DNA from 2 places in the Cellulosilyticum sp. WCF-2 genome. Region 1 is predicted to be linked to the other one. Evidence: a T-box and tRNA genes for the amino acid it is inferred to sense, from the RefSeq annotation. Region 1 holds a T-box; the other holds one or more tRNA genes.

The links. The T-box of region 1 lies ahead of leuS (leucine--tRNA ligase). A T-box ahead of a tRNA ligase gene usually reads a tRNA of that ligase, here a tRNA-Leu.
Region 2: it has a tRNA-Leu gene. The T-box ahead of leuS (leucine--tRNA ligase) is inferred to sense a tRNA for this amino acid. The anticodon was not compared.

What each region holds. Positions count from the first base shown of each region.
Region 1 is NZ_CP034675.1:2,067,937-2,084,865, forward strand. Features, by position in the region: gene mgtE (magnesium transporter) at 1-940, shown strand, start outside; gene EKH84_RS09140 (PadR family transcriptional regulator) at 1,152-1,514, shown strand; gene EKH84_RS09145 (FtsW/RodA/SpoVE family cell cycle protein) at 1,486-3,096, shown strand; gene EKH84_RS09150 (DUF4349 domain-containing protein) at 3,706-4,692, shown strand; T-box leader at 4,781-4,996, shown strand; gene leuS (leucine--tRNA ligase) at 5,127-7,523, shown strand; gene rbsK (ribokinase) at 7,606-8,532, opposite strand; gene EKH84_RS09165 (AAC(3) family N-acetyltransferase) at 8,734-9,513, shown strand; gene EKH84_RS21975 (hypothetical protein) at 9,617-9,775, shown strand; gene EKH84_RS09170 (hypothetical protein) at 9,872-10,144, opposite strand; gene EKH84_RS09175 (hypothetical protein) at 10,182-10,703, opposite strand; gene EKH84_RS09180 (hypothetical protein) at 10,833-11,222, shown strand; gene EKH84_RS09185 (hypothetical protein) at 11,493-11,729, opposite strand; gene EKH84_RS09190 (2-isopropylmalate synthase) at 12,308-13,672, shown strand; gene EKH84_RS09195 (isocitrate/isopropylmalate family dehydrogenase) at 13,870-15,006, shown strand; gene EKH84_RS09200 (hypothetical protein) at 15,364-15,654, shown strand; tRNA gene EKH84_RS09205 (tRNA-Glu) at 15,796-15,867, shown strand; tRNA gene EKH84_RS09210 (tRNA-Pro) at 15,930-16,004, shown strand; tRNA gene EKH84_RS09215 (tRNA-Lys) at 16,027-16,099, shown strand; gene EKH84_RS09220 (AraC family transcriptional regulator) at 16,274-16,929, shown strand, end outside.
Region 2 is NZ_CP034675.1:746,215-763,143, forward strand. Features, by position in the region: gene EKH84_RS03260 (efflux RND transporter permease subunit) at 1-1,883, shown strand, start outside; gene EKH84_RS03265 (hypothetical protein) at 1,910-3,598, shown strand; gene EKH84_RS03270 (vWA domain-containing protein) at 3,811-5,823, opposite strand; rRNA gene rrf (5S ribosomal RNA) at 6,166-6,283, shown strand; tRNA gene EKH84_RS03280 (tRNA-Gly) at 6,373-6,443, shown strand; gene EKH84_RS03285 (hypothetical protein) at 6,616-7,494, opposite strand; gene EKH84_RS03290 (hypothetical protein) at 7,596-8,273, opposite strand; tRNA gene EKH84_RS03295 (tRNA-Gln) at 8,486-8,557, shown strand; gene EKH84_RS03300 (helix-turn-helix transcriptional regulator) at 8,967-9,866, opposite strand; gene EKH84_RS03305 (MBL fold metallo-hydrolase) at 9,991-10,821, opposite strand; tRNA gene EKH84_RS03310 (tRNA-Leu) at 11,036-11,119, shown strand; tRNA gene EKH84_RS03315 (tRNA-Ser) at 11,133-11,218, shown strand; gene EKH84_RS03320 (serine hydrolase) at 11,457-12,728, shown strand; gene EKH84_RS03325 (ABC transporter ATP-binding protein) at 13,045-13,863, shown strand; gene EKH84_RS03330 (ABC transporter permease subunit/CPBP intramembrane protease) at 13,860-15,905, shown strand; gene EKH84_RS03335 (hypothetical protein) at 15,902-16,285, opposite strand; gene EKH84_RS03340 (zinc ribbon domain-containing protein) at 16,457-16,929, shown strand, end outside.

The DNA.
Region 1 (16,929 bases):
GATGACTATTGAATATATTCATTTAAAAAAAGATATGTGTGTGTCAGAGGCAATTGAACGTATTCGTACAGAAGGAATAGACAAAGAAACGATTTATACATGTTATGTAACAGAAAACCGCAAGCTTATTGGCTTAGTATCAGTTAAAGATTTATTAATGTCAAAGGATGAAGATAAGGTTGGAGACATTATGGAGACCAATGTCATCTGGACTTATACCCATGAGGACCGAGAAAATGTGGCTAAGATGTTTGGAAAATATGACTTTTTAGCTATACCTGTAGTAGACACAGAGCAGTATCTGGTAGGAATTGTAACCGTTGATGATGCTATGGATGTTATAGAGGAAGAGACAACAGAAGATATGACTAAGATGGCGGCTATGAGCCCTAGCGAAGAAAGCTATTTTGAAACTTCTGTATTAAATCATGCAAAACATCGTATTTTATGGCTTTTAGTGCTTATGCTATCTGCTACTATTACTGGTACCATTATTACCACATATGAAGGAGCCTTTTCCACTATTCCATTACTAGTTGCTTTTATTCCTATGTTGATGGATACAGGAGGCAATTGTGGGTCACAAAGCTCTACATTGATTATTCGTGGGTTAGCTTTGGATGAGATTAAGTTCAAGGATTTCTTTAAAGTTATTTTTAAAGAGTTTCGTATTTCATTAATAGTGAGTATGGTATTAGCCACTGTTAATGGACTTAGAATATTTTTAATGTATCGTGATTTAACATTAGCTATAGTCGTTGGATGTACCTTAGTATGTACAATCGTTATGGCAAAAGTGATAGGATGCATCTTACCGCTTATCGCTAAAAAATGTAAGTTAGATCCAGCTATTATGGCAGCACCATTAATTACAACCATTGTGGATACATGCTCTATTTTAGTGTATTTTAATATTGCTACGCTTTTCTTTAAGTTATAGAAACACAAAAAAAACAGCTAATCTTCTTAGAGTGGCTGTTTTTTAATATGCACTCTAGTTGAACTTTTATAATGTCTATCTATTTCCTAAAAAAGATATAAAGCGTCTTCTCAGTACATAAAACTAAGACTTTTTTTAACTGTTGCATTTTTTGAAAAGATATAGTAATCTATACATAGATTTACGATGTATTGTAATGGGAGGTATAGAGATGGCGATTAGCAAAGAATTACTTAAGGGAACAACTACCTTACTCATTTTACAACTATTAAATGAGAAGGACCAGTATGGTTATGAGCTCACTAAAGCATTAGAGCAAAGAACCGACAACCTTTTTACACTTAAGGAAGGAACCCTGTATCCTATTTTGCATGCTCTTGAAAATGAAGGGATGATAGAGGCTTATTGGGAAGATACCCAGTCGGCTAGAAAGCGTAAATATTATCGCATTACAGAAGCAGGAAAAAAGGGACTTAAAGAGAAGAAAGAAGAGTGGCAGCTTTATTCTGAAGGTGTAAGAAAGGTAATAGGGGGAGGGGTACTTAGTGAACCATTATGTAGATGCTTTTCTTAAAGAAGTATTAGAGCAAGTAAGATATAAAAAGATGCATCCTCAAATAGCTCAAGAATTAAATGACCATATTGAATCTTTAAAGGAAACATTAATGGAGGAAGAAGGATACACAGAGGATAAGGCTTATGAAGAAGCAGTAAGACAAATGGGAGAGAGCGTGGAGATCGGTAAGAGTCTTCACAAAATGCATAAGCCGAGGTTAGAGTGGCCTACAGTCTTACTTATAGTAGGTCTTCTGGGAATTAGTTTAATTACTATGTTTACTTATGAGTATTATTTTAGTACATATATGCAAGGGACAAGTTACTTGCACAAGCAATTTATCTGTATAGTAATAGGTGCTGTTGGTTTAATAGGTATGTATTTTATGGATTATAAAAGGATAGAGAAATATTCGTTACTTTTATATGTAGTAGCACTGGTTTTACTTATCCTAACTTTTTTATGGGGATATGAATTAAATGGAGCAAAAAAATGGATAAGAATAGGTATCTTCCATGGAGCAAAAAAATGGTTAGGAATAGGTGTTTTTCAGCTTGAAACAGCGGTATTAGTCTCCCCACTCATTATAATAAGTTATATAGGATTAGCAAGAAAATGGAGTAAGAAAGGAAAGCCTGGCGCTATGCTTTTATTCGTGCTGATGATGCTTCCTACAATATTTTATGTGAGAGGGAATCTTGCTCAAGGGATAATCGTTTTTATTGTGCTAGTGGGGATTTTCTATAGACATTATCCTAACTGTTTAAAGCTGATATCGATAAAAAAGCATCATTTCATCGTGTGGATTACTATACTAGGAGTGGCGGGAACCTTCTTTATTAAAAAGATAATAGAGGCCCCTCAACGGGTGGATCGTATAAGGGCTTGGCTCAATCCTAGTATTGACCCTATGGGAGATGGATGGCTTACGATACAGCTTAGAAATATGTGTAAGGGTGCAAGTCTTGTAGGAAATGATGGTTTATTTTATACATTAGAGCAATCAGGAGTAGCGCAAGTGGTATCACCTTATGGAAGCATGGGGGTTACGGATTATATCCTTAATTTTATGATTGGTGTTTTGGGAATATTACCAGCTATTATTTTGGTGTGTATGATTATAGGACTTCTTATAAGATGCTTTAAAACAGCAGCTAAGGTGAGAGAAGGGTATGGACATGATTTATTAATCAGTATTAGTAGCTTATTCAGTGTACAATTTATATTGAGTATACTCTTAAACTTAGGGATTCTTCCAAGTGTAAGTGGCGCTTATATGCCTTTTGTTTCCTATGGAGGGTCTAACTTGGTTTGCAATATGATACTGATAGGCTTTTTTCTAGGCATTTATCGCCGCAAAGATATTAATCCAGTCCAGTTGATTAGTGAGGGTACAGCAGAAGCTAGGAGGCCAGGATGGATGCAGTGGGTGAATGCATTTTTTGAAATAGAAGATAAAGAGATAGATAAAGATTTTAAAGATAATTTTGAAGGGGAATTAAGTAATAGAGCATTAGCTGAAGCAGCCCTTAATTTTTTAAGGGGCTGTGAGGAAGTAGAATCAGTAGAGGTAGTTTTTAAGGATCAAGTACAAGAGTAGAACATTAAGATTGAAATCAACTAAACGACAAAAAGGGAACCATGCATACATGCATGATTCCCTTTTTGTCTCCCAGACTCTAGTTTAACTTTCATTTTTCCTTCAGTAAGCCTCATCAAAGGCATAATAATGGCTCCTCAGCATATAGATGCTATAAGAAGAGGTATACTTTAGGTATTATGAAAGCTAAACCAATGAGTGAGGAGCTCTTAAAAGTCTTAGCCGGCGCACCTTTATGAGAGGAAGCTTAGGCCTTAAGACTCTGGTTTGAAACTTTGTTTGTTGGTACTGCTATAGATATAAAAACGCACTCGATAACTTATAAGTGGAGCCTCCCTGTCAGCGCACAAGTGAACATTTTCCTTAGAGCCAGAGGTACCTATAACAATAGATTGAGACTTGGTCGACCCGGTCAGTTCCTCAGGTTGATGCTGCGGTGATTATGCCGTGGGAAGTTATTTAATTTGTTTTTACACTTCTATATATGTGGGTTGCAAGTGGAATCCCTAATGAAAAATAAAATATTTTTGAAAATTTAAATAAAATGGGGAACTCAGTTGTTTTTTTTACGTCTAAAGAATTAAATAAATATTGAGGGGGAGTCAAGTGATGAAAAAATGGGGAAATCAATTTAAAAAACTAATGTTTGTAGTAGGAATAAGTAGCATGGTATTAGTTAATGGCTGTGGTAGTAAGTCTGCAAGTGAAACAGCTGCTGTACCTGCTGAGAATGCTTATGCAGCACCACAAGAAGAAGCAGCCTATACTAGCAATGAATCTTCAGTTACTAGCGAAGAAAAAGCAGTCCAAGATGCAGCGGGGTATACTGGTGAGAATCCGAAAATTAATACCACCTCAACGTATAATCGTAAAGTGATTAAAACAGGAAATATGGAGATTCAAACAGAGCACTTTGGTCAAACGGTTGAAAGCTTAACGAACTGTGTAATCAGCTTAGGGGGTTACATAGAAAGTTCGAATATTCAAGGAAGTAGCTTTTACAATAAGGATTCTAATAACCGAACAGCTACTTTAACAGTGAGAGTGCCACAGGCCCAGTTTGATGTTTTTGTCAATCGGGGAAGTGAATTTGGTAATGTATCTTACTTATCTTGCAATAGTGAAGATGTGACAAGTGCTTATGTAGATACAGAAATCAGGTTAAAGACATTAAAAGCAAGATATGACCGTTTACTAAAACTTCTAGAGAAATCAGGGACGCTTCAGGAACTATTTGAATTAGAACAAGAAGTTAGTAATGTTACTTATGAAATAGAAAATCTAAGTGGTACACTTCAGCACTATGATGCTTTAGTAGATATGGGTACGCTTTCTATTCAAGTGCAAGAAGTAAAAGAAATAGTAGTAGAGGAAGAAGTAGTAGATCCAACCTTTGGTAAGCAAGTAGAAGAAGTGTTTAAAGGCTCTATGAATACCTTAATGGAAATAGGTAAAGGGCTCATCATTTTAGTTACAGGACTTCTACCTTTTGTTGTCATAATTATCCCTGTTATACTAATTGGTGTTAACCTTTATAAAAGAAATAATAAGAAAAAAAGGACACTAGAGAAAAACGAAGAAGAAAATGAAGAATAAAGTGTACTACATTATGTTAATATCCTCAATAAACCGTTGCTTTTCATCATTAAGTATGATAAAATTTGCCTTATAAAAATAGTATACATTAAAAACAATGATGCGAAGTAGTAGGAAAGTCGTTTTATCAGAGAGCTACTGGGTGGTGTGAAGTAGTAAAATGGATTTTGTGAACTCGTCGCTAAGTTCCAGGCTGAACTCATAGTAGGTCATGGCGGGTCTTCCCGTTATAGAAGTTTGAGTGTGTAGGGGATTCCCTGCAAATAAGAGTGGTAACGCGGAAATAGAACCTTTCGTCTCTTGGAATATCTAAGAGTCGGAAGGTTTTTTTGATGCTATTTACTAAAGGAAAAACATCACTATATAGCCACTATTATAAATAGTAATTGTACATGTTATAGTGATTTAAACACAATACCTAAGGAGGCAAAACAATGCAATACAATCACAAAGAGATTGAACAAAAATGGCGTAAACATTGGGAAGAGCACCCAGTTAATGTTGAAACAGAAGGTAAAAAGCCTTATTACTGTTTAGATATGTTCCCATATCCATCAGGAAATGGTCTTCACGTAGGTCACTGGAGAGGTTATGTACTTTCAGATGTATGGAGCCGCTATAAAATTCTTCAAAACCACTATGTCCTTCACCCAATGGGATGGGATGCCTTTGGTCTTCCAGCAGAAAACTATGCCATCCAAAAGAAAGTACACCCAGCTATTGCTACAGCAGAAAACGTTGCAAACTTCAAACGTCAACTTCACGATATCAGTGCTGTTTATGACTGGGATAAGGAAGTTAATACAACAGATCCAGAGTTCTACAAATGGACACAATGGATTTTCCTTAAAATGTTTGAAAATGGACTTGCTTATGAAAAAGAGATGCCAATCAACTGGTGTCCATCATGTAAAACAGGTCTTGCAAATGAAGAAGTAAAAGAAGGCTGTTGTGATCGTTGTGGCAGTACCGTTACGAAGAAAAACCTTCGTCAATGGATGCTTAAAATTACAAATTATGCAGAAAGACTTCTTAATGACTTAGATGGTCTTGATTGGCCAGAAAAAGTTAAAAAGATGCAAGCTGACTGGATTGGTAAAAGCTATGGTGCTGAAATCGACTTCGAAATCGAAGGTACAGATGAAAAGATTAAAGTTTTCACCACTAGACCAGATACACTTTATGGGGCAAGCTTTATGGTAATGGCACCAGAGCATGCAAAAGTGATGGCACTTACTACAGAAAGCCAAAAAGCTGAAGTTGAAAAATATGTATTTGATGCTTCTACAAAATCATCAGTAGACCGTATGGCTGACAAAGAAAAAACAGGTGTATTCTTAGGTAGATATGCAATCAATCCTCTTAATGGAGCAAAAATTCCAGTATGGATTTCTGACTATGTACTTGCTGACTATGGTACAGGTGCCATCATGTGTGTACCAGCTCATGATGATAGAGACTTTGCTTTTGCTAAGAAATTTGATTTACCAATCATCCAGGTTATTTCTAAGTCAGGAGAAGAAGAAGAGCTTACTGAGGCTTACACAGAAGCTGGTGTCATGATTAATTCAGGAGATTTCAATGGCATGCCATCTGAAGAAGCTAAAAAAGCCATTCCAGAGTTCCTTGAAACACAAAATATTGGTAAGAAAACAACTAACTACAAGCTTCGTGACTGGGTATTCTCACGTCAAAGATATTGGGGAGAACCAATCCCAGTTGTTCACTGTGACTGCTGTGGTATTGTAGGGGTTAAAGAAGAAGACCTTCCAATTCGTCTTCCAGATGTAGAAAGCTATGAGCCAACAGGTACAGGTGAATCTCCACTTGCAGCTATTGATGAGTGGGTTAACACAACTTGTCCAAAATGTGGTGGTCCAGCTAAACGTGAAACAAACACAATGCCACAATGGGCTGGTTCATCTTGGTACTTCTTAAGATATCCAAACCCACACAATGATGAGGAGCTTATTAGCAAAGAAGATATGAAAAAATGGCTACCAGTAGATATGTACGTTGGTGGTATCGAGCATGCTGTTCTTCACCTTCTTTACGCTCGTTTCTATACTAAATTTTTATTTGATATTGGAGTAGTAGACTTTGAAGAACCATTCAAACGTCTCTTCAACCAAGGTATGGTAACTAAAGCTGGCGCTAAAATGAGTAAATCAAAAGGAAATGTTGTTTCTCCAGATGAGCTTGTTGAAAAATATGGCTGTGATTCACTTCGTATGTATGAACTCTTCATTGGACCACCAGAACTTGATTCTGAATGGGATGATAGAGGTATTGAAGGGGTTTACCGTTTCCTTAATAAAGTATGGAAATTAGTGGATGAAAATACTGCAGTAGCTGAAACAAAAGATATGGAAAGAATTCGCCATAAACTTATTCGCGATATTACAGTGCGTATGGAAAACTTCAACTTAAATACAGTAGTAAGTGGCTTCATGCAATACACTAATGAGCTTCTTGACCTTCAAAAGAAAGAAGGAGGCCTTGCTAATGAAACACTTAAGGCTCTTGTTATTCTTTTAGCACCATTTGTGCCACATATTAGTGAGGAGCTTTGGGCTAAAGTAGGCGGAAGCGGCAGTGTATTTGAAAATACATGGCCAACTTACGATGAAGAAAAAATGAAAGAAGATGAAGTAGAAATCGTTGTTCAAATCACAGGAAAAATTGCTGCACGTATGATGATTTCTCCAGAAGCAAGTCAAGAAGAAGCAATTACAAAAGCAAAAGAGCTTATTGCTGATAAGTTAGCAGGTAAGACGGTGGTTAAAGAAATTTATGTTCCAGGACGTATTGTTAACCTTGTAGCTAAATAATAAAATACAAAGTAAAAAGACATGTACTTTTAAGTAACATGTCTTTTTACTTTGTAAATAGATATGAGATTATCATAAAATTTTATAAGTTTTCTGTAGTGGGTAGTATTTCTTCTCGGAAAGGAATTGAACTTTGAGCACCTTCACGAGTAACTGTTATAGCAGCCACTTGATTACCAAAGACAATAGCTTCTTCAATGGATTTTCCTTCAGCAAGATAAACAGCTAAGGCACCATTAAAGGAGTCTCCAGCAGCAGTTGTATCGATTGCCTTGACACTGAGTGCAGGGAAGTGACGAGCTTCTTCTAGTGTGACTAAAACGGCGCCTTTTTCACCTAAAGTCGTAATGACATGTTTAACACCAGAGCGAAGTAAAGTTTGTGCAGCAATAATAGCATCATCTACTGTAGTAACAGGTTGATTTGTTAAAGTGCTCAATTCGGTTTCGTTAGGGGTTATATAATCAATTTTACTTAGTATTTCATTAGGTAAATGACTAATGGCAGGTGCTGGATTAAGGATAATGGTCTTATGATACTTGTGTGCTAAGGTAGCAGCTTCATAGACAGCTTCTAAAGGAATTTCTAATTGTAGCATAATAATGTCGGCTACTTTAAAGAGCTCATCATGAGCCATGATCACTTCTTTTGTTACTGTGTTATTGGCATTAGGGAGTACTACGATAGAATTATTACCCATCTTATTAAGATAGATAATGGCCATACCAGAGCCCGTTTCTGAATTTGCTTGAATAGGAGAGGTATTTACACCTGCTTTTTGAAGGCTTTGTAGGAGCTTTTCACCGGAAGGGTCCTTGCCTACAGCGCCTAGCATAGTCACATGACCACCTAAGCTAGAAGCAGCATAAGCTTGATTAGCCCCCTTACCACCAGGAACTTCTTTTGCAAAATGGCCTAGTAAGGTCTCACCAGCTATAGGGGTATGATCTACTTCAATAATCCAATCCATATTTAAGCTTCCTATGACTAATATATTTGACTTTTTCATAATAAGGCTCCTTTGTGTTAATCTTATTACTCATCTTAATACAAGGATTAATAACTGTCAAAGAGCCGAAAAAGATGAAGAATTTTTGGTAAAAATATAAAGTATTTTAATGAATAGCTAGAAAAGTTTGCTAAGTAAGGTGACTCATGATATGGTAGACATAAGATACATATTATACCTAGTAGAAAGGATAAGATAATAATGGCTTACACAAAGCAAGACTTATTGCAAGCACTAGAAAAATTAAAGATTAATCCAAGAGGCACCTTATTAGTTCACTCTTCTATGAAGAGTATAGGAGAAGTAGAAGGTGGTGCTGACACCGTATTAGACGCCTTAATGATTTACATGAAGGAAGGGCTATTGGTCTTGCCTACCCATACGTGGTCTTATATTAATGCAGAAAATCCTAAATTTGATGTAGTTCATTCAGAGGTATGTGTAGGCATTTTGCCAGAGTTATTTAGAAAAAGGCCAGGTGTTGTAAGATCGCTACATCCTACACATTCAGTAGCTGCCATAGGACAAGATAAAGAAGATTTTATAAAAGATAATGAGTTATGGCATACGCCTTGTGCAAGACAGTCTCCTTGGGGAAAATTATTAGATAGAAATGCACAGATTATGCTTTTAGGAGTGGACCTTAGAAGAAATACTTTTATACACGGCGTAGAAGAGTGGGTAGATATTAAAGGACGTCTGACAGATGAAATGGAGCCATTAGTTGTTATTAATGAAAAGGGAGAAGAGCTATCAGTGCCTTCTAGAAGACATTGTGGTGATCATTGGTCAGAATATTTTTGGAAAGTAGATGATTATTTTAAGGAAAAAGGTGTGATGCATCTAGGAAAGTTTGGTGATGCTACAGTTCGTATTTGCGAGACCCAGGGAGTGGCAGCGTTACTTAATGACATGCTAGCCATTAATCCTCATCTCTTTTCAAACAATGAACCATTAGAAATAGAACGTTATAGAAAGTAAACAAATTGCAAATAAAATATGACCATACTATGATTTGCTTGCAAAATAAGAACTATCTATTTAGGATAAGAATGATAAGTTTTAGATAAGGTAGGATAAGTGCATGGCAGAGCAAAAACAAAAAAAGAAAGCTAGAAAAAAACAAAAGGGTAGAAGAGTCTTCAGTAAAGGGTTTGTATTTTCTACTTTATTATTAGCAATCATTACTTTTTATGTGTGTTTAACAATAGGAATGAATATATATGATGAGATACCATTTTAGTAAAAGAAAGCTTATAGAGGTTTTTAAATAAAATAGAAAAAATAAAGGTGCTATGAAAGATTAGCACCTTTATTTTATAGAGCAATACTATGTTTGTTAAAAGCCTTTTTTTGAAGAAAGCATTTTAACGAGAGCATCAAATTGTCCTCTTTGATTTTTAGGAAGTTGACTTTTAAAATATTGAAGTATGGCAAGTTGCATCTCAGGAGTAAAGGGGATATTTTTTTGATTGGCTTCATTAGAAATAGCCATAAGAAGACCCAATACCTCTACATTACTTTTATAATTTGCACTGGACAAAATAGTTTCTAAACGACTAACAAAATCTTGATCAACACCTTGAAAAGCAGGGTTTTCAGAGAGCTTCATATCGTTTACCTCCTTTAAGAATAGTTTATATCATCGTTTATTTCATAAAACCGGAAAGTAATTTTAATAATTGAACTTGACTAGGATCTAGTAAAGGAGATAATTTATCTATGATTTGACTAGGATTGGGTGAAGCACTTTGTGTTTCTGCTGAAGTGGCAGAAGGTGTAATCGGTGGTGCCAGGGGTGCATCTTCAGGTATACCAGAGTCACTAGCATGCAAGGAATAAGTAGGTTCATCTAAACCATCAGTAGTACTACGTGGGCTTAATAAGTCTCTGGCTTCTGTAAGTTTTAAAATAGCATCTATAAAATAAGCTTTATCGCTAGAAAGATTTTGTTTAACATCCGTTAGAAAATTTTTTTCCCAACCGGTCTCTTGTGAACGGCTCATTGAACGCACAAAATCCTCACTGGAATATAAATTAATCGTATACATCAACTCCATGGCCTTAATAAGAACAGCTACAGGCCTTTGACGGTCTGCCCTTAGGTAAGGAAGAAGTGATTTAGAGATCATTAATACATCATTATTTACAGCCCGATCTAGAGTGCTCATACAAAACCTCCATTTAGGGTATCTTTTATAATGTATGATAGTTCTGAGGAAGATTAGAACCGAAATGGTTATTTTTATCTGAGTTAAAGAATAAAATACTAATGAATTCGTTAATAAGAGAGTGATCATATGGAGAATGAGAATTTAGTCGTGAATTTAGAACAGGATTTAACAGAAATAGCGGGATTGATATGGGGATATATGGACAAGAAATACATATCTCAGATGAAACGACAATTAGATGGTTATAGACAAAGCTGTGAACAAAATTTATGCAAGGAAGCACAGCTATTAAAAGCGATGATACCCTTTATGCCAGAAGAAAGTAAATTACTACAAACTGTAGTAGACACGATTATTTATAATGATATGATTGAAAAAAGCCTGGAAGAGCATGAGGAACTAGGGAGACTTTACAGAGATGAAAATAAAGACAGGGAAAATCTGAAGAAGCTCATGTATAAGCTTGTTTTATTCAAAATTGTAACAGCAATAGAAAAAGGAAGTATGGATGCATAAAGTGAGACTGTATAAAGGTCTTGTTAAGAAGGATTGACTTATATTGAAAAGCAGAAAGACAATGATATAATTATTTTTGTAAGAAAGAAAAACTATTTAATGAGCCATTTCGGTAAAACCTTTTCCCTAATAAGAGGCTGACTAAAAAGATGGAAAAATCCACTTTTTTGGTCAGCCTCTTCCAATTAGATAGTGAGTATATAAATGAAATAAATAAAATAGGAGAAGGACTAAAGAGTCCTCCTCCTATTTTTATTTATTTTATTAAGCCTATTGAATATCGTTTCTTAAGAAACCACAAGGTGATTTACAGAAGCACATCCAAACAATAACAATAATGATAATCCACATCCAAGCAGAATTGTCACAGCCACCAAAGAAATTATTGAATAAGCAATCTAGGTTAAAGCCGCCACCACAACTGCCTTTACCGCAAAATAGTAAGAAGAATGCTATAATAATGATAATACAAGTACAGTTATCTTCTAAGAATCTAAAATCTTCCATGATATTGCCTCCTATATTTAAAAATTTAATCTATAATATTCCTTTACAAAGTAGACAAACAACTCCTAGCATAATAATAAGACAACCACATTCACCTAAGCAGCAAATAAGAATAAGAGCCAAAATGATAAGGGGTAACCAGGATGAACAACTTAAGTGACATTGGTTACAGCAATTATGCTTAAAAGTGGGATGACAGTCAGAATATGAATGTGTGTTACAGCCCGAATTGCAGCAACCATTAAAAGCAGACATATTTGACCTCCTTATGAAAACTATATTTAATTATATGAACCTTCTATTTGAAAAATTACTTATATTACCAAAATAGTAAATGATAATATTTTTTTCTAGAAATAAAAACAAGTTTTGAGAAACTTTGTTCTTAGCTTCTTCATTAACTATAGTATGAAGTATGGAAAAAAATGTTACTCTTGTAAAATATTTTTTTATTTAAAAAATTATAATTTAATATTTAATTTTTTATTGACATGAATAGTATGATTGTATACAATTATACATAAGTAATTTTCAGATAATTAAAGGATTTAAAATAGAAAGATGCAAGGAGTGATACTGTGTTTGAACTAAATAAGAGAACTAATTTACTTACTAGCCCTGAAAAGAACCATTTATTAGAGGATAGAGCTGAGGCGAATATGTTTAGGGAATTTTTCCCTTATGATGAAATTCCTAGAGTTGCCTTCAACGATGTGCATGTGCCTATGACTATGCAGGAAAAGATTTATATTACAGATACGACTTTTAGAGATGGTCAACAGTCAAGAGCGCCTTATACAACTGAGCAAATTGTTGATATTTATAAAATGTTACATCGATTAAGTGGGCCTAATGGCATTGTTCAACAAAGTGAATTCTTCCTCTATAGCGAGAAAGACAGGCAAGCTGTTTATAAATGTAGAGAGTTAGGTTATGAGTTTCCACAGATTACTTCTTGGATTCGTGCATCTGAAAAAGATTTTCAGCTTGTAAAGGACATGGAGATTAATGAAACAGGTATTTTAGTAAGCTGTTCAGATTATCATATTTTCCATAAGCTACATATGAAACGTTCAGAAGCAATTGAACACTATACAAAGATTGTTAAACAATGTATTGATAAAGGCATCATTCCTCGTTGCCATTTTGAAGATATTACAAGAGCTGATATTTATAAATTCGTTGTTCCTTTTGCGAGGGAACTGATGAGAATTAGTGAAGAAACTAAGATGCCAATTAAAATTCGTGCTTGTGACACAATGGGCTACGGTGTAAGTTATCCAGGTGCTATGATTCCACGTAGTGTCCCAGGTATTATGTATGCACTTCATCAATATGCTGGTGTACCTCATGAATGGATTGAATGGCATGGACATAATGACTTTTATCGTGCTGTAGCTAATTCAACAGCAGCATGGCTTTATGGTTGTAATAGTGTTAACTGTTCTTTATTTGGTATAGGAGAAAGAACAGGTAATACACCTCTAGAAGCAATGGTTATGGAGTATGCACAGTTAAAAGGTACTTTAGATGGTATGGATACAACAGTAATCACTGAGCTTGCAGAGTATTTTGAAAATGTAATTGGAGAGAAAATACCAGAACGTACACCATTTGTAGGTAAAAACTTCAATGTAACAAGAGCAGGAATCCATGCAGATGGTTTACTTAAAAATGAAGAAATCTATAATATTTTTGATACTGAAAAACTTTTAAATAGACCTGTACGTGTCTCTATTAGTAATACATCAGGCCTTGCAGGTATTGCTCACTGGATTAATAGTAATCCTGATTGTAGTGAACTAAAAGGTATTGATAAAAATGATCCACTCTGTATTAGCATTAAAGATTGGGTAGATACACAATATGAAGATGGTCGTACGACTGTTATGAGTGATGAAGAATTAGAAGAATATATTAATCATTATCTTTCACAAAAATAGACATCTAAGGCAGCATGAGAAAATAACTTGAAGAAACACAAAGTATTTAGGTTAAAAAATGTAGTTGGGGATGTTGAAGTTAAAGCAGCATCTCCATTATTTTTTTATAAGATTATGATATAAAATTTAGACAAGTGTATATTTATTCTGATATAATAGAAAAGGATATAAAACGGAAAATTTAGGAGGTATATAAGATGGATAAGTTAGAAGCAGCAAAAGCTCACTTCGCAGCCTTAGTAGAGGAACAATTAGCTAGAGTAGAAAGAATGAAAAATGATACAGGGGCTGTAGATTACAGTAAGCTAGATCAAATCATTATCGGCTGCTGTGGTGGAGATGGTATTGGACCTGCTATTACAGCAGAAGCTGAGCGCGTTCTTCGTGCTGTACTTAAAGATGATGTAGCTAGTGGCAAAATTGTATTTAAACAAATTGACGGCTTAACGATAGAAAACCGTATTGCAGCTAATAAAGCTATTCCAGATGATGTGCTTGCTGAGCTTAAAGCCTGTGATATTATTTTAAAAGGCCCAACGACAACACCAAGTAAAGGTGATGGTCCTAATATTGAAAGCGCTAATGTGGCCATGAGAAGAGAGTTAGACTTATTTGCTAACGTACGACCAGTAGCAGTACCAGAAGAAGGTATTGATTGGACCTTTTTCCGTGAAAATACAGAGGGTGAATATGCACTTGGCAGCAAAGGGATTGCTTTAGATGCTGATATGTCTTTTGATTTTAAAGTAACAACTACGCAAGGCACAGAAAGAATAGCAAGACAAGCTTTTGAATTCGCACGTAAAAATGGTAAAAAACGTGTAGCTATTATTACAAAAGCTAATATTCTTAAGAAAACAGACGGTAAATTCTTAGAGCTTTGCTATAAAGTAGCTAAAGAATATCCAGAAATAGAAGTAGATGACTGGTTTGTAGATATTATTTCTGCTAATCTTATTAATGAAAAAGTAAGAAAGAATTTCGAAGTATTTGTACTTCCTAACCTTTATGGTGATATCATTACAGATGAAGCTGCTCAAATCCAAGGTGGTGTAGGTACTGCAGGTAGTGCTAATGTAGGTAATAAGTATGCGATGTTTGAAGCGATTCATGGTAGTGCACCAAGAATGGTGGAGACAGGAAGAGAACAATATGCTAATCCAGCAAGTATGATTAAAGCAGCAGAATTACTTCTTCGTCATATTGGCTATAAAGATGAAGCTGACCGTGTTATTGCAGCACTTAAGATTGCAAATGATACTATTAAAATGACAGGTAGAAATGATGGTGCAACAGGAGCAGAATTTGCTAACTGTGTTATTGAAAACTTATAAGCTTCTATACATAAAATGGTGAGTCAGGGTGCCTTTCATTACTTAGTGATAAGTAATGAAAGGCACCTTTTTCTATGACTTATTTATTTGGAGAGAAATTTGAATAGAAGAAAAAGGCTTTTTAAGACTTATCAAGTAGAATCATTAAATGCTAGAAAGCAAACTTTAAGAGGTTAAAAATAAGATAGAGAGATTAAGCATATGCTAAAGGTGCAGAACAAGTGAAGAAATAGTGAACATGAAAAATAAAATAGCATAAAATCACATACTTCACAAAAGAAAAAGCAACAAATATCAAATAAAATTTGTTATAATGAAATTAAATATAAAATAAGTCACGACTAGGAGGAAATAAACTTGAAAAATAAGTTGGATATAGGAACAATAATTGCAATTGTTTGTGGCGTTCTAGCCGTTGTTTTTGCGGGGCTAATGTTACTGGGTAAGGTGACTGTAGACCTAGCAATTGTAGTGGTTGGAGCAACCCAAGTACTTAGTGGTTTAGTACAAATGCAAATGGTTAAAAAAGCTGAGTCAGAGGAAATTGGCGCGGAGAAATTTAAAGCAGCAAAGTTTACATTAATCTTAGGGGTGGTTTTCTTAGGATTAATGGCATTTAAATTAGTCTTTGTAGCACTTAACACATAAAGAGCTGTAAATATATACTATAATGAAGAAAGTTAATATAATGAGATAAGGCACTTCAGAAGAAGTGTCTTTTTTATTAAAGTTGATATAAAAAGTATTGACATATGTAAATAGTTCATGTAATATAATAAAAGTCAACACGGCCCATTGGTCAAGCGGTCAAGACACCGCCCTTTCACGGCGGTAACACGAGTTCGATTCTCGTATGGGTCATTTGTTAGTGATGATATCCATCTGGAGGCAGACTGGGAAAGTAAATGGTTGCTAACATAAAACGGGGTGTGGCTCAGTTTGGCTAGAGCGCCTGATTTGGGTTCAGGAGGCCGCAGGTTCGAGTCCTGTCACCCCGATTTCTCTTGTAAAAGAGAGTTTGGGTCACTAGCTCAGTCGGTAGAGCACTTGACTTTTAATCAAGTTGTCCCGGGTTCGATTCCCGGGTGGCTCAGTTATAAATAAGAGGCGTATTATTTTGTGCAAATAATACGCCTCTTATACTTTAAGAAAAGCGTATATGAATCCAAGTGAAGAATAGAATAGTGAAAAAGCCTCTTATAGACGATAAATAATCTATAAGAGGTTTTTTACTAATCGTATATTTTTAAAATAGAGGAAGTTAAAAATGAACAATAAAGCGTTAAAAGAACAAAAAAATCATGGGACGGCGTATTTTCCTTGTGTATTATATGAGCATGATCATAATCGTATAAAGTTAGAAGTTAACCACCATTGGCATAAAGAAGTAGAACTTATTTATTTGGAAGAAGGACAGTTTTTAGTAGATATCAATATGGAGCCAACTTGGCTAGAAAAAGGTTTTTGCTTTATTAATCAAGAAGAACTTCATGCCCTTAAGGCAGAAGGAAATGTAAAGGAAAGTGCCCTAGTCTTTAACTTAGAAATGTTAGGCTTTAGTATGTACGATGAAGTACAAGCACGTTTCATCCAGCCTATTTTAGAAAATAAATTACATTTTCCAAGATTCATAGGTATAAAGAATATGGTGGGAAAGGAGATTTTAATTCATTATGAGAGAATCGTTCAGTGGCATCAGCAAAGCGGACAGTTTTCAATAGCTACTGGAGGAAGTGTAGCAGAAGGCTTAAGTGCCCAGCTAAATATTAAGGTAGAACTCCTCAATATATTAATGATTCTTCAAAATAATGGGTTATTTTTAGAAGATAAAAGTGGTAGTGTAGATTATAAGGTTGAATCTATTAAAAAGGTTCTTAGTTATATAGAAGAACATTATAAGGAAGCATTTTATGTGAAAGATTT
Region 2 (16,929 bases), 1.3 Mb from region 1:
CGGGTATAGGTATGCTAGTTTTTGAGAATGCACCAGATAAGGAGATTGATAAGGTAGTAGAAAAGATTAAACACGTAGATGGAGTAGGATCTGTATTATGGTTAAGAGACTTGGTAGATAATGTTATTCCTGTTGAGATGTTACCAGATGAGTTGGCTGAAATGGTTTATAGAGATGAGTATACTTTAATAGCTATTAATCTAGAGGGTTCAACGGCAGAAGATAGGACTCTAGCAGCAGTAAATTCTATTGAACAAATTGTAGATGAAAGTAAGCAAGCATATAAGTTCAGCGGATTATCACCCATTATCTCAGATATGATTAATGTGGCCAATTCAGAGAAAGGATTGTATATATTACTTGCCGTTATTTTATCTACCATTGTACTGGCATTAGCTCTCAAGTCAGTTTTTATTCCAGTGATATTCTTAATCGGTATAGGTTTTGGTGTTTTATATAATATGGGAACTAATTATTTCTTGGGTGAGATATCTTATATTACTAAAGCTATAGCGGCAGTACTTCAATTAGGTGTAACAATGGATTTCTCTATTTTCTTGTTCCATAGATATGAAGAAGAGAGGGAAAGTTATGATCATATAGAAGCTATGGCAAGGGCAATTAAATATACTGCTACTTCTGTGTCTGCAGCAGCACTTACTACAATTGCTAGTTTCTTAGCACTAATTAGTATGAAACTCACCCTAGGTCAAGATATAGGAATTGTTATGGCAAAAGGTGTACTGTTAGGTGTGATTTGTACACTTACTATATTACCTTCACTAATCTTAATATTTGACCCACTTATTCATAAGTTTCAACATAAGACAATTTTACCAGAGTTTGATAAGTTTAGTGATGTCATAACAAAGAAACCTATTATTATGGTACTTATTGGATTGATACTTGTTATTCCGGCAGTATATGGTCAGATACATACTGAAGTCTACTATAAAGTAGATAGAGGTTTACCACAGGATATGAAGTCAATAGTAGCTTTAAATGAAATGAAAGATGTTTATGATATGCAAGCCACACATTTAGTGGCTATTAATGAAAATGTTCCAGAGTCAGATGCTAAGGAAATGATTAATCGTATTAAGGAAGTACCAGGTGTGAACTGGGTTATAGGTTATGAAGATATTGTGGGTCCAATGCTCCCAAAAGAAATGTTACCAGAAGAAGCTAAAGAAGTTTTCTATAATGGTGGATATGAAAGAATATTTATTAATTCTTCTTATGCTGTTGCAACAGATGAAGTTGCCGAACAAATGAAAGAGATTAAAGACATTATGAAAGAGTATGATCAAGATGCTTATATGGCAGGAGAGGCACCCTTAACAGATGATCTTATTAATATTTCTAATGTTGACTTTAAGAATGTTAACATTCTTTCTGTTTTAATTGTACTTATTATTATTGCAATATCCTTTAAATCTATTTCACTACCTATTATTTTAGTAGGAGTTATAGAATTAGCTATTTCTTGTAATATGGGTATTCCAGCTTATACAGGTACGGTTATATGTTTTATTTCTTCTATTGTTATAGGTTGTGTTCAATTAGGATCAACAGTAGATTATGCCATTCTTTTGACGAGTAGATTTAAAGAAGAATTAGCCGTAGCAGATGATAAGAAAGAAGCTATGAGGATAGCATTATCATCCACTGCTAAATCAATAGTAACGAGTGCCTTATCTTTCTTTGGTGCGACAGTAGGAGTGACAATGATCTCACGAATTGATATCATCTCATCTCTTACAGGTATGATGGCAAGAGGGGCATTAATTAGTATGGCAGTGATCTTATGTATTTTACCTTCAGTACTTTTAATATGCGAACCACTAATTCGTAAAACCACCTTTAAGTGGTGTGAAAATTAATAATAAATATAAGAGGGGTGTAAGTTATGAAATTAGCGAAAAGATGTGAAAAGGTTTTAATAATGAGTATGGTAGCTGCAATGATTGCACCATCTACCTTTGCAGCAACTAAAAATGAAATGGTATTTGTAACGGCAAACAGCCAAGGAGAAACACAAAAAATTATTGTAAGCAACCATCTTGAAGTTAATAATGAAACAGAAGTCAAGGATATTTCTGAACTTGAAAATATTATAAATTTAAAAGGGGATGAAGTACCTACTAAAGATGGTAACAATCTGACATGGCGGACAAATGGTAAGGATATTTACTATCAAGGAGAAACAACAAAAGCATTACCAGTAGAGACCGAGGTGACTTATGTATTAGATGGGAAAGAGATGGCACCTGAAGAATTAAGCGGTAAAAGTGGACATTTAAAAATAACAGTTAAACAAACTAATACAGTTAAAGCAAAAAAAATAATAGAAGGTAAAGAGCGTGAACTGTATGCACCATTTTATTCACTTGGTATGATTATGCTAGATGCAGATGTAATGCAGAATATAGAGATTACAAATGGTAAATTATTAAGTGATGGCTCTAGAAAAGCTGTAGTAGGGGTTATACTTCCTGGAATGTCAGAGAATTTAGGGAATAAAGGAATAGACCTAGTATCAGATACTATAGAAATAGAAGGAGATGTAGAAGAGTTTTATTTAGCACCTATTTACATTTCTACATCAGCTAATTTACCAGAACTTAGTGATATTAAAGGGTTAGAAGAATTTGATAATATGACCGAAAACCTTAATAAATTAGTCAGCTCAGGTAACCAATTAGTAAAGGGCTCAACTACACTTTTTAGTTCGATGAGTTTATTTAATACCAAGATAAAAGAATTCCAAAGTGGTATGAATAATTTTATTAATGGAGCAGGACAACTTACTTCTGGTATTAGTAGTTTGCAGGGAGGAGCCATAAAGTTAAACACAGGGGCTAATAGTTTATATGAAAATAGTGTAGCTTATGCGAATAAAGGAAAAGAGTTAGTAGCAGGCGTTGATAAACAGACAGCCGCTATCAATAGTTTAAATGATGCATTAGCTCAAGTTTTATCCACTTTGTCAGATGATTTACCTCAAAAGGCGGCTTTAACACAAATTAGTGGTGGAATGAGTCAATTAAAAGAAAGTTCAATGACCCTTGGTACAGGTCTTAGTTCGTATATCAATAAAGCTAACGATTTAGCAGTAGGTGCAAAAGCTTTAGAAGATGGTAGTAAAAGTTTGGTAGAAGGACTTAATTCAGCAGTGGAAGGAACTAAAACACTTGAACAAGGAAGTGGAAAGCTAACAAGTGGAATGAATTCCTTAGTAGATGCAACTGGTCAGTTAGAAGAGGGAGCAAAAACATTAGCTACTGGCATGAATGAATTCAATAAGGAAGGAATATTAAAATTAAAGGAGGGAGTATCAGATAAGCTTAATAGTTTAAGTGAATTTCTAGAGATTAAAGATGCCTTAGTAGAAATAGCTAAAGACTATACAACCTTTACTGGAAATAATGAAGCCAATGATAGTAAGGTAGAATTTGTTGTTAAAATTGAAGGAGTGGATAGAATGGTAGTAGAGGATAAAACTACGAATATAGCTGCAAATGAAACTAAGGTTTCTGTAGAAAAGAAAGGGTTCTTAGAGAGTATTAAAGAATGGGTTAAAGAAAGCTTAGCATAGAATAAGGAAAGATAGGATTAGACTGTTGGAATCAACAAGTAATCCTATCTTTTTTTAGTTTAGTTTGTGTAACAAGGTAGAGTGAAGGAGTCAATGATGTATGATAAGATATAACCTATAGACAGCTTTTTCATGATAGACAATGCCATAGAAAGGGTAGAATCTACTAAGTGAGATATGTATATAATAGATTCTTTTTATAGTAGACTAAATCATGAAATCCATGAGCTTTGAACAGTAATTTCCCAAGTGGAATTCATATAGGTAATAGTTGAATTATTGTAACCAATAGAGCCTAGCCCACTACGCCATTTAGAGGCATTAAATGTGAAGGTGGAATCATTTTCAATAGGCGTATCTTCTATATTAATGAGGATGCCATTAGGAAAGTAGAGTTGGTCTTCTAAGATGTAGCCATCTTTTTTTAAGTCTTCAAAAGTAGAGTCTATAATTTCTAATTCATATACATTTTTAAGCTTTTCCAACAAAAGAGTTTTTTCATAAGAGGTAATATTACACATTTTAGTAGTATCTATTGCTAAGATAGAAATTTCGTCGTTAAGTCCAGGATCTTCTTCATAGAGTTTATTGATGATGGACATATAGGCATTCACGATACTGTCTTGATTTATAGATGTAATTGAAGTACTACTTGAAGTAGAAGGAAGTAAAGGTTTGGTTGCTTCAACTAAATCGTAAAATCCTGATTTATGAACATCTTCGTTAGCATAAGGCTTAATAAGAGATAAAACCTGGTCAAGAGACGAATTACCTTTATAAGAAGAGTTTCTTAGAAGCATGCTATATTCAGCTACGGCAGCAGCAAAAGTAATATTGGTGTTAGATTGTGTTAGTGAAGGCGAAAACTTAGCAGAAAGTAAACGACTTTCATTAGAATCAGGAGCCTTATAACGAAGTTTGATAAGACCATATTCATCTGCTATGGGAATGGTAGTATCATCATAATAGTCAACTACTTTAGACTTGTTGGTAGTGCTAGCATTAGGCATAATTTCATATAATGCAGTGACATTATGACCGGCTCCAATTTCACCAGCATCTACAGAATCATTATCAAAATCCTCTTTATTAAGAAGCCTATTTTCATAGCCGATTAATCGATAAGATTCAACTTTATCTGGATTGAAATCAACTTGAATTTTAACATCTTTAGCGATAGTAAATAATGTACCTGTTAGTTGTTCACCTAATACCTTTTTTGCTTCTTGCAAAGAGTCAATATAAGCATAATTGCCATTACCATGATCAGCTAAACTTTCCATTTTATCATCTTTATAATTCCCCATACCTAATCCTAAAACAGATAAAAAAATCCCTTTTTCACGTTTTTTCTCAATAATTCTAATGAGATCAGATTCACTATTAGGACCGACATTAAAATCACCATCAGTTGCTAAAATAACTCTGTTATTACCATCTTTAATAAAGTGTTTTTCAGCTAATTCATAGGCCATGGCAATTCCTTCAGCACCAGCAGTAGAACCACCGGCTTCAAGGGACTCTAAAGCTTCATTAATAAGAGACTCATCATTACCAGCTACACCATCTAGGACAACTCCAGAGGCTCCGGCATATACAACAATAGAAATGCAATCACTTTCCTTAAGATTAGAGGTTAGGATATTAAAGGATTTCTTTAATAAGGGTAGTTTATTGGTATCAGACATAGAACCGGATACATCTAGTAAGAAGACTAAGTTACTAGGTGGAACTTCATCAGGCTGTAGATGTTTCCCTTGTAGTCCAATAAGAAGAAGTTGGCTAGATTCATTCCAAGGACAAGGCATCATTTCTTGGGAAAGTGAAAATGGAATATTGTCTGTAGGTTCAGGATAGATATAGTTAAAGTAATTTATAAGTTCCTCTGTACGAATAGCATCTACAGGAGGTAACTCTTGATTGGTAATAAACCGCCTAACGTTACTGTAGGAAGCTGTATCTACATCGATAGAAAAGGTGGAGAATGTTTCATCTATTGTTTTAATAAAAGGATTTTCTGTAAAGCTGTTATAGCTTTCAGAGTTAAAAACTATAGGAGCTGTTTCTTCGATATCAGCAGTTGCAGACTCAGCAGGTGCAAGATAAGATATAGAAGCATTAGGAGGCTGGCTAGTAGCTGAATGAGAGGAGCAGCCTGTCAGAGAAAGACCTAGAAGTAGAGTAAGTGGTAAATAGGGGGATCTTTGAATATTATTTAGTTTCATAGAAATAATCACCTCTTTTATTAATTAACTTATGATATATTAGACGTAAGTAGACTGAGCATGTTCCAATTATTCTGAAAATATATAAATAAAATTTAAGGAAGTGCTGTTTTTTAAATAGTGGTAAAGATACACTCTTTTAGAGAGAAGCCTTAGAATTGGTTGTTAAATAGGATAGGTTTAATTAGGGTATTTAGTGTAATATGAATAGCAATGCTTTTTTTGTAGCTATATACTGCATGAAAAATAAAAGCGATATTAAAAAAAATAAATAAAGTTGTTGACAGGAGGAGCGGTTTGAGTTATTATATTACTTGTCGCTGGGAAAAGGCGACAACAATTTTTGGCGGCGATGCGATTAGAGGAAACACCCGTTCCCATTCCGAACACGATGGTTAAGCTCTAAACGGCCGATGGTACTTGTCGGGAGACTGACTGGGAGAGTAGGTGGCTGCCAAATTTTTAATTAAAAAAATGGTGATGATAGATTTACTTAGTCGGAACTAAGTAAAAGTAATCTCTCAAAAGCAGAGTTAATTATAAATGAATGCGGGTGTAGTTCAATGGTAGAACTTCAGCCTTCCAAGCTGACTACGTGGGTTCGATTCCCATCACCCGCTCTAACAAGCAAAAAGCCATGAGGATATCTCATGGCTTTTTTGTTTTGCTCTTATTTATGTACTGGGAAAATATCTAGCTAGATTCTACATTAAATAAGGTTTATGAAGATTAGTAATTATTTGGCCAGAGGTATTAAAAGGATATTTATGAATAAAAGTTGATGAACAGGGATTAAAAAGATTCGGCTATATTAGCTTCATTAGTGGTATATGTATTGGAAACAAGATTATTAACAAAATCCCAATCTACTATAAGATGCTTAATAACTTTGGTAGTAGAGTAATTATTTTTATCATTTAATACATGAGTACTAAGAGTCAGATAATTTAGCCCTCCATCTTTGGAACGGTAAAGTTCAGCGGATACATAGTTCACTTTTGCATTAGTAGAATTTAAACGAGAGTAAAGGAATAGAGCATTAGGGTCTTCTTCGATGCTTCTAGACACATCAGCTAAATTAAAATAAGCAAATTTAAAAGTAGTATCATATTTAGTTGCCCATGTGTTATCTTTTTCAACAAAGGGAATATCAATTTCAGAGTGAAAAATAACAGAAAAGCAAAAATAGAAGAGGATAATTTCACCGATCCATATAATCCAGAGAAAAATGCCTGTTATATTACTTCCTTTGGAAAGACCCCACGTTCCCACGCTGTTAACATAGCATATTGTTGACCAGAACTCAGAGGGATTTAAAAGAATATTTTTCATAGTAGAAAAGAAAGGCAGGGATTCACTAGAAGCAAATAGGTTGTAGATATACATAGCCCATTTGATGATAGTAACACCGATAAAACCAATTAAGATAGAAATAGTCCCGAAGATGGGTGAATGCATTTTTAAGACTTTGGCAACCTGACCTACAATACCACCTAGAATCATACCTGCCCCTACAGGTATTAAGAGATTCAAATAAATCAAAGGTATTTTATCCTCTAGCCATAAATAAGGCCAACTTAAAGCAGAACCTATAATTAAGGTGACTAATAAGACGGCTATAAAAGCCAGTGGTGAAAAGGTGTTTTTAACTTTATAATATTTTGTTTCCATTTAAAGCCCCCCAATAATATTTTATCTATTTAATAGTATCATGAGGATGCAAAAAAATCAAAATATTTAAAAATATTTTGATTTTTAGGGGAATATAGAGATTAAAGTAGAATATCTACATAAACACCTTTAAGTAGCTCGTATTCTGTACTAGTAAGTCGTACAGGAAGGGGCATAAGTTGCAGCACAGGATGTGCAATAGCATAAAGACGGTTACATTCTGTACAAGCTAAGGCATGAGGTGGAGAAGGTGGATAGATGTTATAAATATATCCCATACCTAAATCTATATCTTTAGGAGGATGAGCAGTGGTAATATCTAAAAGGATTTCAGCTAAAAGTTGCTCAGCAGTCTTCGGAGGATCTGGATAAGGAGATCTTGTTTTTATTGGTTTAGAAGGAGAGGATTCTTTGGATGAAGATATTATAGGACCAGTATCTTCGGTAGAGTTAACCATTTCAGTTGTCTTATTTATTATTTCAACTTTGTCTATTTCATTTATTGAATCTGCTTCAGGGTTTTCAATTACTTCTTCAGGAAAGCTTAAATAGGAAGTAGTTGAAGTAGGAAGAGCCGAATCATAAAGCTGCTTATTGATATCAGCTAATTCATTAGGGGTTAAATAAGTACGGCTAGAAAAATCTGTAGGAGGAACAAGTCCCTCAGCATGAGCCATAATATGATTACAGGTTTCGCAAGTTAATAGACCTAATTGCTTTAGCTTTTTTTCCCCTAGGAAGTTTGTAAGCTGTTGTAATTTATATTCAAAATGGGACATGATACAGAACCTCCTTAGTTATAATAATATATATATCGTACAATATTATAGGAAGTAAATAGGTATGTAGCATAAATATGAGTCATAATAATAAAAAAGTTTAATTAAATGAAATAATCAAATTATTATTTAGTTATTATACAAATTTAAAAAAGAAAATATATTAGAGTTGAAATATTAGGGAGTTAATAGTAAAATAACATATATATTAATGAGTTGTCGCCAAGTGGTAAGGCACCGGATTCTGATTCCGGCATTCGAAGGTTCGAATCCTTCCAGCTCAGCTAAAGATGGTCTATTAATGATAAAATTGATAGGCTATTTTTTATGCCGGAAAGGCCATGTTGAATGGATAAGAATTGATTATAAGATAAAACAAATAAATTTTAAAAAAGTTTAGGGAGTCCACTTTCTAGTTACATATAAAGTAATGTAAAAATAAAGTTTCAAGCCAGAGTCTTGAAGGCTTAGCTCCTAGTAGGGTGCACCGGCCAAGACTTTAAGAGCTCCTCACTCATTGGTTTAAGCTTTTACAGTTGCTAGCTAAAGCAGTATAAGAGGTTGTAATATACTGAGGAACTATATTATGCCCTTTTATAAGTTAGATACAAATGGAAAGGATATAAACCAAGAGCTGGAGAAATAGAAATGCCCTAGAAGTCTAATAGAACTTCTAGGGCATTTTTGCGTATTTTAGGCATTTAGTTTTCTATATTCAGAAGGGGTATAATTAACTTCTTTCTTAAAAGCTTTACTAAAATAGCTAATATCACTAAAACCTGTACGTTCGCAGATTTCTAAAATAGGGAGTTCCGTATCACGAAGTAAGGTAGTAGCAATTCTCATACGAAGTTGCATAAGGTAGCGATTGAGAGATATGTTTGTGTACTTCTTAAACTCTGATAATAAAGTTGTACGATTGGTGTTTAGTGTTTGAGTGAGCATAGAAATAGTAATCTTTTGGTCATAATGAGTTTGCAAATAATAAATAGTATCTAGGACTAACTGAGAACAGTGAGTACTAATACAACTAGCTTCTGTATAAGCAGTATTTTCTTCTGGTTTGATCAAAAAGAATAGAGTCTCTATAAGATAGGCTCTAGTCTTACAAGGCCAAAATGAAGAAGGTTGAATAGTGAGTTGCTCATTAATCCCTGATAATTTCTCTTGCAAGGTTAGTTTGTCAACAGTACTTAAAGAGAGAATTTTAGAGGTAATAGGGGTAGCCGTTTTAAAGTTATCTAAGTAAAATAGATCCTGTATTTCTGTAATAGATAAGCATTCAGGCTCATTACAACTGTTTAAGGTAAAACGTTCATTAATAACGCTGGGTTTAAAAAATACTACAGTAAACGTTTCCAGAGCAGTTTTAGAAATATTAATAGAATCTTTCTCATTAAGACAAAGCATGTAAGGACCTACTAGAATGAATTCACGGCCATTAAGCACAATATGATTCATACCTGCATCTAAGAATATAAGTTTATAATAGTCATTAGCTAGGTCTAATTTGAGATCTGCTAAGTCGTAAGATACACTTATGGGCATAGTATAATCTAAGTAATAGTTAAAGCCAATAGTAGATAAGTTCATAATGTTTCACTCTCCACTTTTATTATTTAGGTATACTATATTTTATATAATTCTTTAAGCAATGTAAATAAAATTGGGTCAATTAGGCTTTTTAAAATAATTATTTATGAAAATAAAGTATTAATTATTGATAAATATGATTATTTAAAATACGGTATATATTAAGCGAGTTGGTTGGCAAATCATCTTTAGAAATAGTAAGTACATTATCAAATTCCTGGATTTTACCATAATTTTGCTCGAAAATAGGTAACGCATCATCAGTGTAGTGAGTAGGGATAATAATAGTCGGTTGAAGTTGCTCCATAAGCTTAAAGCCCTTTTCATTTTCTAAACTCATATCAGAATAACTGTTATCAAACTGCATGAAAGCGATGTCTACATGCCCTAAAGCTTTCAGTTGTTCATCAGTAAGAGTTGTTTGACCAATATCACCCATGTGAACAATACGAAGACCATCTACATCAGCTACTGTAAGAACATTTGATGGGAAATCGTCAATAGTATCTCCGGAGTGAGAAGAAGCAATGGTAAAAATCTTAAAAGATGTAGTATCTAAGCTAGTTACTTCACTTGTGAAATGAGGGCAATCATTACTCTTAGTAAAATAAGAATCTGTATGATCTGGATGGCTGTGTGTGCTAATAATAGCTGCAGGTTTGATGTCAACTACATCTTTAGGTGGCATAGAAGTAGGGTCTAAGACAATAGACTCACCATTAGTTGAAGTAATAATATAAGAGTTATAAGGATAAGTAGAACTACCAGACACCGTTTGGATTTGTACTTTACCAGAGGTATTTTCAACTAATGGAAGAACAAGGGCAGGTTCTGACTCAATCGGTTCTTCAGAGTTAGCAGGAGTAGATGCAGGAGTTGAAGCTGAACCGGTATTAGAACATCCTGCTAAACAAAGTGTTAGAGAGAGTAAGATAAAACTTAATTTTTTTTTCATTGTAAAGTCTCCTTAAAAGAAATAATTTTTTGATAGTTTTACTTTAAACTTAAAAGGAGATTTATTGTATGAAAAATACTCAATGATATTTGTAAAATCATAAATAAATAGTTGGGAAATGTTTAAAAATAAATATAAAAAAGTAAAAAAAGGTGTTGACCTAAGTCAAAAGGTGTATTATAATGATTAAGCAATAAGTCATTATGGCTTATATGCCCGAGTGGCGGAACTGGCAGACGCACAGGACTTAAAATCCTGCGAGCTAACCCTCGTACCGGTTCGATTCCGGTCTCGGGCATACAATTTAATATGGAGAGATGGTCGAGTTGGTTTAAGGCACCGGTCTTGAAAACCGGCGAGGGTAACACCTCCCTGGGTTCGAATCCCAGTCTCTCCGTTTGATGAAAGAAGCATTTATAGCCGAATGGGTTTATAGATGCTTCTTTTTTGTCCAAATATAAACCACACATTTATAGAGTATAAGTTAAAAGTCATACTAATAAGCTAGATAGAAAATGGATGTACAAGAATGAACATTCTAATAAATCTGTTTAAATGTTATAGTATTAGGGAGATAACTGTAGTAGGCTAATCTACAGAGTAAATGGATAAGAAGATAAAGGTAGGAAAAGACCATGCAATCTTTTTTTAACAAAGTAATGAAGTGGTTATTGGTTTTGACTATAATCATGCAAGGTATAGCTTATGCCAATATAGATGATACAGAAGAAAATCTGTTGATTACGATGAAAACAGATAGCCCGATAGATGATTTTTCATGGAGTGAGGAAGGTCTTAAAGAAGTCGAAGAGATTATTAAGAGTTGTGGTAGTGGCGTATCGGTATTTTATAAAGATATACAATCTGGATATACATATACATATAATGAAAATCAAAAATACTTTATAGCAAGTATTATTAAAGCGCCTTACTGCATGTATGTTTATGATTTAGCATCTCAAGGAAAGTGTGATTTAAATAAGGTTTATACTTATGCGGCTAGACATAAAACTGATGGTACAGGAAAAATACAAGAAATGAAAATAGGAACGACATTTACTTTAAGACAACTTCTAGAATATGCTATTAAGTATAGTGATAATGTAGCCATGAGTATTATTAGAGAAAACTTTCCGGTACATGGTTATAAGGAATATGCTAAAAAACTAGGATTAAAGCATCCGGAAGATATTAAATATGCAACCAATGGAGATCTACTTGTTTCTGAAGCAGGTGTTTATATAGAAGCTATTTATAATTTCATAGAGACAAATTCGTATGGGGCTGAGCTAAGGAAGCTTATGTTATCAACTACTAATCCCATGATTGTATCTAAGTATCCAGTAGTAAGAAAATATGGTTGGGCGGATCAATCTTTTCATGATATGGCTATTGTTGAGGCACCTAGACCATATTTACTTTGTATTTTAACGAATCATGATGGTGACTTTGCAAGTTTTAAAAAGATTAGTCAAGTTATAGAAAAACAAGTACTTAATAATAACCTGGAGGCTACACCATCACCCTATGAAATAAATGTTAATAAAGAGAAGAAAGATATAGTAGGCTATGACATTGAAGGGAGTACTTATTTAAGTATAAGAGAAGTGGCTAGGGCTATAAATGATACAGCATCTCGTTTTTCTGTCATTTGGGATGAAAGTAAACAAGCAATTGTAATGAATTTAGGAGAAACATATAAATCATCAGAAGAAATAATGCATCATAAAACTTCTCAACAAGCTATTGCAACTCAATCTAAAGTATATATTAATGGCGAGGAGATTATGTTACCAACTTATAAGATTAATGGAATTACTTATTTTAAATTAAGAGACTTAGGAGACTTACTCCGTATTCAAATTAATTGGATAAAACAAGAGAATTGTATTAGTATAATAGGTTAATAATCTTCACAGAAAAATTATATTTTCAACACATAAACAACACAATGGGGGCGTAGTATACAAAGTGTAAAACTTCTTATTTAACCCTCAATAATATAAAGAAAAGGTCTTCTCGGCGTCACCCCACGGCAAAGAGAAGGCCTTTTCGTTTTATGGAAACTATGGGTTAACAAGTGACATTCGTAAATATTAATTATATGTAAATATTACTTAGGTAAAAGGATTTGTAAGTATAATAGGATGAGATAAAAAACATATATAGATTAAGATAATATTAATAAGTTATTTAAGCAAAGCTAAAAAGGAGGTTATGTAAGTGGGACAAGTTCCGGTAGTTCAAGTTACTCATTTATCTAAAGTTTTTACAAGAACAGTAAAAGCGGGGGAAGAAGGAAAAAAGAGTATTAAAAGTTTAGGAAAGCTTAAAACTAAAACAGAAGACTTCTTAGCTGTAAATGACATTAATTTTTCTGCTTATCAAGGGGAGGTTTACGGCATATTAGGACCTAATGGTGCCGGGAAAACCACTTTGCTTAGGATGTTAGGAGGAATTTTAACACCTACTTCAGGAGCCATTAAGGTTATGGAATATGATTATGAGACTCAGAGAGAATTAGCAAAAAAGAAGATAGGCTATTTATCAGGTAATACAAAGCTTTATGGGCGCTTATCGCCAAGAGAGTTGTTTAGAACCTTTGGGGAACTCTATGAAATGAGCAAAGAAGAAATAGAAAATGCTATTAATGAAGTGACAAATATTATGAACTTACATAGTTTCCTAGATAATCGTATAGAGAACTTATCAACGGGTCAAACACAGAGGGTTTCTATAGCAAGATGCTTATTACATTCTCCGGAAGTTTATATTTTTGATGAGCCTACTTTGGGATTAGATGTCTTAAGTAGCAAGGATATCATTGAGTTTATGAAAGGGGAAAGAGCAAAGGGGAAAACAGTCTTATATTCTACTCATTATATGGAAGAAGCAGAAACGCTGTGTGATCGTATTTTAATGCTTCATGAGGGTAAAATTATAGCAGAAGGTACACCAGACACTCTAAAACAGCAAACAGATGCAAGCAATTTAAGAGACGTATTTATTCACTTTGCTAAGGAAAGAGGGGTATTAGCATGAGAGCGCACATTGTCAAAAGTATCTTTAAGAAGGAAATGATAGATATACTAAGAGATAAGAAAACGCTGTTTATGACGGTGATTTTACCTATCCTTCTTTATCCTGTTTTAATTTTCTTAATGATGTATATCATGAATGCTTCTAGCACAAGCATGGCACAAAAGGAATTAGCTATAGCTTTTAGCGAAGTTCCTAATAGTAGGGTTATGGAGAAAATAGAGGCTCTGACCAAAGAAGATGGTAAGCTTAAAATAGTAGAGGTGACGGATTACAAAAAAGCAATAGAAGATAAGAAGATATCAGCTTATGTAGAAGTGATACAGTCTGAGAAAGATGTAGATTATAAGATTTATGTGAATTCTTCGATTGAAGATGATAATGAGGCAGCTGATAGGATAGAAACAATTTTAAATGAACATAGAGAAGAATTAGTCAAAGAAGGTATTGTGGCAGCAGGGCTAGATGTAAAAGAGATTTTAGAGCCTATAAGCTATGAAGTTGTGGATGTGGCAGAAAAAGAACAGGTTGTAGGGTATTTTATAGGAATGTTCTTGCCCTTCATGCTGATTTTGGGAATTCTTACTGGGGCTGTATATCCAGCTATTGACATAATGGCGGGAGAAAAAGAAAGAGGGACTTTAGAGACTTTATTAACCTTGCCTATTACGAATTTAGAGCTTGTTATGGGTAAATATTTAGCAGTGGCTTTAAGTACGATTGTCACAGCTTTACTAAGTATCTTATCTATTTTATTTAGTGTAGTATTTATGTTTTTAAGCAATAAAGAGGCGCTAGTAGCTAATGATTTTAATTTTAATTTCAATTCATTAATTATACCGTTTATCATCACTTTAATTTGTCTTATTATTTTTTCTATGATTATTGCTGCTGTTAGTATGTGCGTCTGTTCTCTTGCAAAAAGCTTTAAAGAAGCTCAAAATGCTGTGACACCTATTATGCTTGCTGGAACAATTCTATCTTATAGCTCAATGATACCTAATCTAGAGCTAAATAGTGTAACAGCTAACATTCCGGTAGTTAATGTGGTGCTTCTGATTAAAAGTGTATTGACCTTTAGATATAATATCTCTTTAATGGCAATGGTAATGATTTCGAATATTGTCTTTGTGATATTATCAGTATGGCTACTTTCTAAGCTTTTTAATTCTGAAGAAGTGTTGTTTGGCAATGGTAAAGGTTTTTCTTTCTTAGAGAAAAGGTCAAACATTAAGCAAGGAACAATGCCTACAGTAAGTGATGGCATTATGGTTTATGCAGTAGCCTTATTGTTATACATATATATAGGATCATATATACAATTAAAGTTTGGACTTCCAGGATTATTAGGGAATCAAATTATTTTTATTATAGTACCCATTCTTTTGTCTATTTATATTAAGACAGATTTTAAAAAGGTCTATTCATTAAATATGCCTAGTATAAAAAGTGTATTAGGAGCTATAAGCCTTTGGGCAGGTATTTTTATTATAATGAATTTAATAAGTGCATTACTAATTTTTTTATTTCCTCAAAATCAAGAGGTGGCAGAAGGGTTAAGTGAAATAATAGTAATGAAGGAGCATTTTATTCTTAATTTACTTATTGTAGCAGTAGCGCCTGCTATAGGTGAAGAGATTTTATATAGAGGTTTTATCTTTAGTTCATTTAAAGGAGAAAAGTCTTATAAGAGAGCCATTATCATAAGTGGTGTATTATTTGGCTTGATGCATATAGACTTTATTAGAATTATTCCTACCACCTGTCTTGGAATTGCCTGCGCCTATGCAGTTTATAAATCTGGATCTATTTTTGTGGGGATGTTAATGCATTTCTTGAACAATGGGTTAGCAATAGCGAGCCAACATTTTGAAAATGGCATGGTAGCAGAGGTTTTCAAGTATTTAGAGATAGATTTTGGTGCATTACAAGTAAGTAATTTGCTAATCTTAATAGGAACGAGCTTAGCGCTAATCGTTATAGGTGTAGCACTGCTTAAATGGAGAAAACAAGAATTATCACATAAAGAATCACCAGTAGCTTAGTAGGTTAAGAATTTACCTATGATAGGTCCGGCTTCAGCAGCAGCTTTTAGGTCATTTTGATAATAAAGCTGAAAATAGTCTAAAGGAGAGAGTCCTAGCTGGAGGGTAGGATAAGTTCCTAAATGCCATAAAGGATGATGGGTGACATCAAAAACATAGTTACAAGTAGCTAAATAAAGAGGCTTCCCATTTTGGCCGTTATAATCATATAGGAGTTCTTCCTTGGTAAAAATACGGTAAGAAGTGGGAAGCTTAGTTTTTAGGTAATTAAGCTCATCTAAGAAAAGAGTTAGTAAGCTATAGTCTTGTAATTCGGTCAATAATTCCTCTGTTTGAGAAATTCCTTCCTTTAAGTGAGTGAGATTATGATGTATCTGCATAGAGATAAACCTCCTCTATAGGGTTATGTTTTATAAGAGTATATTCCATAAATTGTAAAAAGATTATGGGAATCTCATTAAAAGATTGAATTAAATACTGAATTGTGCAATAATTCTTAGTGTAGACAGGCTTAATTAAGGGGAAATGGCCTTATATGAGGAGGAGTGGGGATGAATTGTACACAGTGTGGTGCACCAATAAGAGACGATAGTGGTTTTTGTGACCAATGTGGTGCAAGAGTAGAACGCATGATTGAGAAGGATGAAGAAAGAGAACCAATCGAGCAGGAGATAGAATCTAAGCAAGGACTAGATTCTACTACGGTTATTAATATAAGCGAGGAACTAATAAGAGAAGCTGAGGAAAAGCTGAAAAGGGACCAACTTTTAAAGCAAGTAGCAGCTGAAAGGACAGCTAGACTAGAAAAGCAAGCGGAAGCACAACGCCCAGAGGATATGCAAAGGCAAGCATTAGAAGTGACTAAGGCAAAAAAAGATAATACTAGAAGAGTTCAAGAAGAGACACTCTCTAGAAGGACACCGGTTAGTAGAAGAAAGAGCAGAGAAATTGAGGAGGTACCTCATTCACTTTTGGGACTAGTGAAGATTTTGGTCAGAAATCCATTATTAGGAATAGATGAATT